Regions from separate parts of the Mesorhizobium sp. 131-3-5 genome, predicted to be linked through region 4. Evidence: predicted binding sites of a transcription regulator. Region 4 holds the regulator's gene; each other region holds the start of a gene.
The links. The regulator HrcA, encoded in region 4, represses chaperone genes, less so after heat shock. The targets are predictions, from matches to a motif close to GTTAGCACTCNCNNNNNGNGAGTGCTAAC.

Region 1 (2,200 bases), 2.4 Mb from region 4:
GGCTTCCTCAACCGTGATGACGCCTTCGTTGCCGACCTTCTGCATCGCTTCTGCGATCATCTTGCCGACCGACTCGTCGCCATTGGCGGAGATCGTGCCGACCTGGGCAACTTCCTCGGAGGTCTTGATCTTCTTGGCAGCCTTGCCGAGCGCCGTGACGACTTCGGTGACGGCGAGGTCGATGCCGCGCTTCAGGTCCATCGGGTTCATGCCGGCGGCAACCGCCTTGTGGCCTTCCTGGACGATCGACTGCGCCAGAACGGTCGCGGTCGTGGTGCCGTCGCCGGCGATGTCGTTGGTCTTCGAAGCAACTTCGCGGACCATCTGAGCGCCCATGTTCTCGAACTTGTCCTCAAGCTCGATTTCCTTGGCGACGGTGACGCCGTCCTTGGTGATGCGCGGGGCGCCGAACGACTTGTCGATGACGACGTTGCGGCCCTTGGGGCCGAGCGTGACCTTCACCGCGTCGGCGAGGATGTTGACGCCGCGCAGCATGCGCTCACGGGCATCACGGGAGAATTTTACGTCTTTAGCAGCCATTTTTAGCTCCTGGCAGGGGCTTGGGATAAAGCCCGGAATTCAGTTGACGGTGAGGCCGATGATCAGCCGATGATGCCCATAATGTCGGATTCCTTCATGATCAGAAGGTCTTCGCCATTGAGCTTGACTTCGGTGCCCGACCACTTGCCGAACAGGATGCGGTCGCCAGCCTTGACGTCCAGGGGGACCAGCTTGCCGCTTTCGTCGCGCGCGCCGGAGCCGACGGCGATGATTTCGCCTTCCTGCGGCTTTTCCTTCGCCGTATCCGGGATGATGATCCCGCCGGCGGTCTTGGATTCGGATTCGACCCGGCGAACGACCACGCGGTCATGAAGCGGGCGGAACTTCGACTTTGCCATTTTTTCTTCCTCGAGTGAGAACGGTGAGAAACAGTTCCTCCGTCCGGCGAAGCCGGACGTATAGTTAGCACTCACCAAGGGCGAGTGCTAACGTGGGGCTGAAATAGGCCGCCGTCCTGCGAGAGTCAAGGCGCGCGGCAGCCTCGAAAGGCGGTAATTTTTTCCATGGATTGGGGCTTAGAGAAACAACCGCAACTGCGTGTGGATGATCGACCGGTAATCCTCGACGGTTTGGCGGCTTTCCGCTTCGCCCTGAGCGAGCGCCAGGCGCACCACACCGCCGGCGAGCTGGAAGATCAAGAGAACCATGCGTTCGAACTGTTCATGCTTGCCCGGCTCGATCAAGGCGGTGACATGGTCGCAGAACATCTTGGCCTGATGCCGGGTTTCGGCGATGTCTAGATTCTTGAGCGCCTTGTCGGCCTGGATGGCGTTCTGCAGGTCCTGGATGGCCGGATCTCCGGCGACGCGGCCGAGGTAGTCGTCGAGCAACCGGTCGGCGGCGGCGATGACGTCCTTGGCTTCGCGGACATCGGCGAGGATATCAGTCAATCGCGCACGGCTCACCTCTGAAAATCGCTCATAGAGCATCGCCAGGATCGCCGACTTGTTGGGAAAGTAGTGATAGACTGTGGCGATCGGCCCGCCTGCCAACGCGCCGACTTCCTTCATGGTGACGGCGTCGATGCCCTTCTCGCCGATTAGCCGCATCGTCGTCGACAGGATGGCGTCGATGCGCTCGCGGCTGCGCTCCTGCTTGGGCTTGCGCCTCGGTTCGGTCGCTGTTCGCCTTACTTCCACCATGCACCGGTCTTTCGCACGAATTGCCAAATTCTGGTTGACAAAAAATATGATCAAGTATCAGTTTCTGAAATGCTGACAGATTGTCAGCTTTTTTGCCGCGCGGCAAGGACGTTGGGAGGCGCCTTTGACTTCGACAAATGCCGGGCACACTGGCAATGGCGACTGGCTGGTCGGCAATCCGACCGGCGGACAACTCGCGTCGGCCCTGTGGATCGGCTCGGTCGGTCTGCTCATCCTAGGCCTGCAGCCAGTGCTGCTCGGCGCCCTATACACCGAGGGACATGTCAGCGGCGACGAACTGGCGCTGGTCGCCACCGCCGAGATGATCGCCATCGCCATCGGTTCGGCGATCGTCGCGATGCTGCTGTCGGCCCGCAACATGCGCTGGAAAAGTGCGGTGCTGCTGCTCCTGCTGGCGCTGGCGAATGTCTGGACGGCCTATGCCGCCGGCGCCAATGCGTTGATGGCGGCACGCGCCTTGGCCGGGCTTGCGGAAG
Region 2 (2,200 bases), 1.9 Mb from region 4:
CGGACTTTCGACCATCATATGCGGAGTAGCAAGTGTCACTCGCCGCTGCGTGAAGCAGGCCGCGCCTTTCGAGCGGCCATTCCTCAAGAAACTCTATCGCATCCATGACACAAGCGATCCTTCGGAGAGCGAAGCTATCATCTCGTACGAAGATCGCCTGTTTGAACATTCCATCTTCCATGGTGACCTCCCTTCAAACAGTGTGGCAACCGATCCTGCCTCGCCTCTGCGTGGCAAGGATCCGGCAAGTCGACGAGCTTGGACGCCATAGCAAACAAGACGGAATTCTGCCCGACATCCGCCAAGCTGCGCTCGACATAGAAAGAGATTGGAAAGACCTCTTTTGGGCTCAAGGGGTGTCGGCAGCCGGACGGGTGGCGCTGGTCGCCACGATTGGGCGCCGGCTATTGAATGGTAAAAATGCCGTCTACCGCCTGCCATTCGGAAGGCCGGATCAAGCGGTGATGGGCAACGCGCACGGAATGGAGCGCGCCTTCGAGTTCGCGCTCCCAGTAATTCAGAAACCCTTTCAGAGTGGGGAATTCCGGTGCGAGATCGTATTCCTGCCAAACGTAGAGCTGCAAAAGGCTTGGATGATCGGGGAGATGGTAGTGGATCTCCGCGGTTGTGAGACCGTAGCCCTCCATCTGCAGCCGGAATTCCCTGCTGACCATGCGTCTCTCCTTCCTTGTTGCATTCAGGCGTCAAGGTTTTGCGGGCGTTCTCGGTCCCGCCGTTCCTTGAAGTCACTGGCAAGCTCGGCGCGACTATCGTCCAGTCGGCGAAGTGCATCCATGACGGCGTCGAACGTCACCGGGCAAGGAGCACCCGGTGGCTTTCGCAGCGCGGGCATTGATTCGACAGCGCAAGCATCCGATGCCCATGAGGCAAGAATGGCGCGCTTTTCCTGAGTGTCGAGCGTGCGGTCGTCCACCACCTCATCGGGGTGATTAAAGTGCCGCGCCGGAAACAGCAGGCGGTCAAGCGAAGGATCAGAGGCCTCAGGGGCGATCAAGGGCATTTTCGACAAGGTTCGTTCCATCGATGGTCTCCGTTTCCTGACAATCTCCTTGGCACCGTTGGTGTTGCAGTGATCCCTTTCGGGACTCCAACCGCAAAAAATTTCGATGAGTTCGGGTCGAATTTCAAGACCTGGAATCGCGCGTCCCAGCGAAAATAGCTTCATGAATTCATGTCCCTAGCACTCTCGAATGCAGAGCGCCAAAATTTTTCTGGCGAGCCCTTGAAACTCGAAAATTCCAAAACTAGCTCGATATGCGCGCGATGCCTGAGAAAGGGGTCGCGACGCCCTGCACCGGTCCGATATTGCCGGTCCGGTGTGGAGGAACCTCAAAAATCTGTTTGTCCTGAAGGAGAACGACATGACGTTCCGTCCATTGCACGATCGTATCCTGGTTCGCCGCATCGAGGCCGAAGAGAAGACGGCCGGCGGTATCATCATCCCCGACACTGCCAAGGAGAAGCCGCAGGAGGGCGAAGTCATCGCCGTCGGCCCGGGTGCGCGCGACGAGAGCGGCAAGCTCACGCCGCTCGATGTCAAGGCCGGCGACCGCATCTTGTTCGGCAAATGGTCCGGCACCGAGATCAAGCTCAATGGCGAGGACCTGCTGATCATGAAGGAAAGCGACGTGATGGGCGTGATCGAGCAGATCTCGGCGGTCAAGAAGGCCGCCTGACCGAGGCTTCAACCGCAATCCAGTCAATGAAGCTGCCTATTGAAGGAGTGATCCAATGGCTGCCAAGGAAGTGAAATTTCATTCCGACGCCCGTGAGCGCATGCTGCGCGGCGTCAACATCCTCGCCGACGCGGTGAAGGTGACGCTCGGCCCCAAGGGCCGCAACGTCGTCATCGACAAGTCGTTCGGCGCCCCGCGCATCACCAAGGACGGCGTCACCGTCGCCAAGGAAATCGAGCTTGAGGACAAGTTCGAGAACATGGGCGCGCAGATGGTCCGCGAAGTCGCTTCGAAGACCAACGACATCGCCGGGGACGGCACCACGACCGCGACCGTTCTCGCGCAGGCGATCGTCAAGGAAGGCGCCAAGGCCGTTGCCTCGGGGATGAACCCGATGGACCTGAAGCGAGGCATCGACAAGGCCGTCGAGGCGATTGTCCAGGAGTTGAAGACCAACGCCCGCAAGGTGACCAGAAATGATGAGATCGCCCAGGTTGGCACCA
Region 3 (2,200 bases), on a different replicon from region 4:
TTGGCGCGGCCGAGCATGTCAAGGCCGACGTTCTCGAGCTTGATGCCGAGGTCTTCCGAGATGACCTGGCCACCGGTGAGGATGGCGATGTCTTCCAGCATGGCCTTGCGGCGATCACCGAAGCCCGGCGCCTTGACGGCGGCGATCTTCAGACCGCCACGCAGCTTGTTGACGACCAGCGTGGCCAGGGCCTCGCCTTCGACGTCTTCCGAGATGATGAGCAGCGGCTTGGAGGTCTGCACGACGGCTTCGAGAACCGGCAGCATCGCCTGCAGGTTGGAGAGCTTCTTCTCGTGGAGCAGGATGTAGGCGTCCTCGAGATCGGCAACCATCTTGTCGGCGTTGGTGACGAAGTAGGGCGAGAGGTAGCCGCGGTCGAACTGCATGCCTTCGACGACTTCGAGTTCGGTCTCGGCGGTCTTGGCTTCCTCAACCGTGATGACGCCTTCGTTGCCGACCTTCTGCATCGCTTCTGCGATCATCTTGCCGACCGACTCGTCGCCATTGCCGGCGATTGTGCCGACCTGGGCAACCTCTTCCGAGGTCTTGATCTTCGTGGCGTTCTTGATCAGCGTCGAGACGACGTCGCTAACCGCGAGGTCGATGCCGCGCTTCAGGTCCATCGGGTTCATGCCGGCAGCAACAGCCTTGTGGCCTTCCTGGACGATCGACTGCGCCAGAACGGTCGCGGTCGTGGTGCCGTCGCCGGCGATGTCGTTGGTCTTCGAAGCAACTTCGCGGACCATCTGCGCGCCCATGTTTTCGAACTTGTCTTCAAGCTCGATTTCCTTGGCGACGGTGACGCCGTCCTTGGTGATGCGCGGGGCGCCGAACGACTTGTCGATGACGACGTTGCGGCCCTTGGGACCGAGCGTCACCTTCACCGCGTCGGCGAGGATGTTGACACCGCGCAGCATGCGCTCGCGGGCGTCACGGGAGAATTTTACGTCTTTGGCAGCCATTTTGTACTCCTGGGCATTTCGCCCGAAATTCAGATTGGATGGTACGGATGAAAGGCAGCGGCGTGTTAGCCGATGATGCCCATGATGTCGGCTTCCTTCATGATCAGAAGGTCTTCGCCATTGAGCTTGACTTCGGTGCCCGACCACTTGCCGAACAGGATGCGGTCGCCGGCCTTGACGTCCAGCGGAACGAGCTTGCCGGCTTCGTCGCGGGCGCCGGAACCGACGGCGATGATCTCGCCTTCCTGCGGCTTTTCCTTTGCCGTGTCGGGTATGATGATCCCGCCGGCGGTCTTGGATTCGGATTCGACTCGGCGAACGACCACGCGGTCATGAAGCGGCCGCAAATTCGACTGTGCCATTTTTACTATCCCTGGTGCGCAGGTTGAAAGGTTCTCCGTTGCCGGAGGGTGGTTAGCACTCGCTATTGGGGAGTGCTAAGATGATCGTGAGATAGGCTGTAGGTTCGTACTTAGTCAAGACGGGCGGGGGGACGGACCGGAGGGCAAAAGATGTGGAATCGGCGCGGAAGCCGGACCCCCTTTACGGCGCAATCCCACTGCCTACGCGCGTTTCGGCCGTAAGCTTTGGGCCGACTTTTGTGTCTTATTTGGAATGTGAAATTATGTGAAATTAACGGCCGAGCAGTCGGCCGGAATCGACGGCCAGCCGAACAGTCTTGAGCCTTTTGCAATTCATCCCTAACCTCGGGTTGCATCGCCAAAAGGAGCGCTCATCGCTTCGGAGAACGTGCGGAACTTCCGGTCCTTGAGGTTGCGTAGTCGCGGCGCGAAGCGTTTGCCGATCAGGGCAAACAGCCCGAAGACGTGATCGCTCGCGCCGCCCGTATCGGTGAAGTGTTCCTGGATGTCGAGGATCGTGTCCTGGTCGAACAGCCCATCGAGCACATAGGCTGCCTCGCTTTCGGTCGGGCTGATCGGCAGGATGCTGAAGTAGCCGTACTGATCTGACAGATGGCTATAGAACTTCGAGCCCGGCTCGCTGCCATAGTGCAGATTGACGTCGCCGCGCTTCGCCGCTCGGTCGCTCGCGCGAAAGAACTGCCCATCGGATGACGCGGTCGTTCCATTGCCCCAAAATCGAGAATGTGGATGCCGGGTGTGCGCATCGGTGATGCATGCTTGCGCCGCGCGATAGGTCTCCGACCGGGCATGGAAGGTTCTCATCCAGCCGATCTGGTGAGCGCTAGTAGCGCGCGGTGGACACGGCAGCGCAGC
Region 4 (2,200 bases):
CCGGAATTGCGCATCCAGCCCGGCACCTTCTCCTCGAGGCTCGCCGTGCACAGGACATGGGTGTCGCCGAACTTCACCAGGCACGAGCCTTCGGCGTGCTTGGAGACGCCACGCTCGAAGGAGATGGCGCGCATTTCGTCGAATTGGCGTTTGGAGGGGCGCATTCAGGCTTCTTTCCCAGTCATTTTTCGGAATCGTGGCCGGCTTTTAGACGGATGGGGGGCAGCGCGCAAAGGAAAACGGACCGGGCGATCCGATACAGAGACCGGGTTGCGCCCACCGTGCCGAAGTCTATATCCTGAACAAGGAGGTTTTTGGCCGAATGACCAAGGCAATCGATCCGGGTTCGCAGTCGCTTGCACTTCAATCACTCGACATGCGCTCTCGCGACATCTTCCGGCGCATCGTCGATTCCTATCTCAGGGACGGCGAGCCCGTGGGTTCGCGCAGCCTGTCGCGCATCCTGCCCTCCTCACTGTCGCCGGCCACCATCCGCAATGTGATGAGCGACCTCGAGCATCTCGGGCTGATCTACGCGCCGCACATCTCGGCCGGCCGGCTGCCGACGCAGGCGGGCCTGCGCTTCTTCGTCGATGCCTTCATGGAACTTGGCGACCTCTCCGACGAGGAGCGCCGCACCATCGAGGCGCAGGTGCGGGCCTCCGGCTCGGGCGCGACGCTGGAGCACATGCTGACCGAGGCCAGCCAGATGCTGTCGGGCATGTCGCGCGGCGCCGGCCTGGTGCTGGCCGCCAAGAACGAGGTGGCGCTGAAGCATATCGAATTCATCCAGCTGGAGCCGACCAAGGCGCTCGCCGTGCTGGTGTCGCAGAATGGCGACGTCGAGAACCGCGTTGTCGAGCTGCCGGCGGGCATCACCGTCTCGCAGCTGCACGAAGCCTCGAATTTCCTCAACGCCCATATTCGCGGCCGCACGCTGGCCGAGGCGCGCACCGAGATCGCCCGCATCAAGGAAGAGACGAGAGCCGCCCTCGACACGCTGTCGCAGGACCTCGTCGAGAAGGGGCTGGCGGTGTGGGCGGGTGCGGAAAGCGGCCTGCCGGCACGGCTCATCGTGCGCGGCCGCGCCAACCTGCTCGAAAACGTCACCGCCCAGGCCGACATCGAATTGCTGCGGCATCTGTTCGAGGACATGGAGACGCAGGACGGGCTGATCCAGCTGCTTGACCTCGCCGAGCAGGGATCGGGCGTGCGCATCTTCATCGGTTCGGAAAACAAGTTGTTTTCGCTGTCGGGCTCGTCGCTGGTGGTCGCGCCCTATCGCGACAAAGATGCCCGCGTCGTCGGCGCGCTCGGCGTCATCGGGCCGACCCGGTTGAACTACGCCCGCATCGTGCCGATGGTCGATTATACGGCGCAGCTGATTTCACGCATGCTAAGGTAGGGCCCCGAACGGGAAGAGACGGGCAGCAAGGAGAAAAGAATGGCGCTCGAAGAACTCAAGGCCCGGATCAGCCTGCTGCTCGAGGAGATGGTCAACCAGCCGGAAGACCAGCACGAAATCCAGGAACAATTGCGCGAGAAATTGCGGGAAATGCGCGCCATGGGCCTGCCGCTGCCGGCCGATCTGGTCGCGCTGGAAAAACGCCTCGACGACGATTTTTACGCTGCCGGCACATAAGACCGGATTTTCGCTTCCTCGTCAGGTCGAGCGAGCGGAACCCGGAGACAAGCCGGCCGTTGGTTTCCTTCGCGACCAGATGGAGGACAAGATGATCCGATTGGCCGGACTGGTGATCCCCGCCCTGTTCCTCACAAGCGCGGCGTTCGCACAGCAGGCGGACCAGCCGGTGCTGAAGGGCGCGGCGGCCTTCGGCGACTGGCGTGCCGACAAACCGGGCGTGCGCCGACTGATCAAGCCGGAAGACCTGCCGAAGCCCTATGTCACCAAGTCGGTGTCGAACAGCGCCGGCCTTGCCGACATGCCGGCGGGCGCGAAGCCGCAATTGCCGCCGGGTTTTTCGGCCGAGCTGATCGCATCCGGCATCGACAATCCGCGCGCCGTGCGCGTCGCACCCAATGGCGACCTGTTCGTCGCCGACAGCGAAGCCAACCAGGTCCGCGTCTATCGCCTGGCCAAGGACAGCGCCAAGCCCGCCGAGGACGGCATTTTCGCCGGCAATCTCAACCAGCCCTATGGCATTGCCTTCTATCCGCCGGGGGACGACCCGCAATGGGT

Region 1: the regulator HrcA is predicted to act here: its motif matches at 963-991, upstream of groES (co-chaperone GroES).
Region 2: the regulator HrcA is predicted to act here: its motif matches at 1,198-1,226, upstream of groES (co-chaperone GroES).
Region 3: the regulator HrcA is predicted to act here: its motif matches at 1,376-1,404, upstream of groES (co-chaperone GroES).

The regions. Positions count from the first base shown of each region.
Region 1 is NZ_AP023254.1:5,060,989-5,063,188, reverse strand. It holds gene groL (chaperonin GroEL) at 1-540, opposite strand, end outside; gene groES (co-chaperone GroES) at 603-899, opposite strand; gene JG747_RS24850 (TetR/AcrR family transcriptional regulator) at 1,077-1,703, opposite strand; gene JG747_RS24845 (MFS transporter) at 1,828-2,200, shown strand, end outside.
Region 2 is NZ_AP023254.1:2,668,675-2,670,874, reverse strand. It holds gene JG747_RS13005 (DUF982 domain-containing protein) at 1-106, opposite strand, end outside; gene JG747_RS13000 (usg protein) at 405-674, opposite strand; gene JG747_RS12995 (hypothetical protein) at 698-1,042, opposite strand; gene groES (co-chaperone GroES) at 1,383-1,697, shown strand; gene groL (chaperonin GroEL) at 1,753-2,200, shown strand, end outside.
Region 3 is NZ_AP023255.1:142,826-145,025, forward strand. It holds gene groL (chaperonin GroEL) at 1-962, opposite strand, end outside; gene groES (co-chaperone GroES) at 1,028-1,324, opposite strand; partial or broken gene JG747_RS33195 (Tn3 family transposase) at 1,688-2,179, opposite strand.
Region 4 is NZ_AP023254.1:812,481-814,680, forward strand. It holds gene rph (ribonuclease PH) at 1-164, opposite strand, end outside; gene hrcA (heat-inducible transcriptional repressor HrcA) at 323-1,405, shown strand; gene JG747_RS03840 (hypothetical protein) at 1,445-1,642, shown strand; gene JG747_RS03845 (PQQ-dependent sugar dehydrogenase) at 1,734-2,200, shown strand, end outside.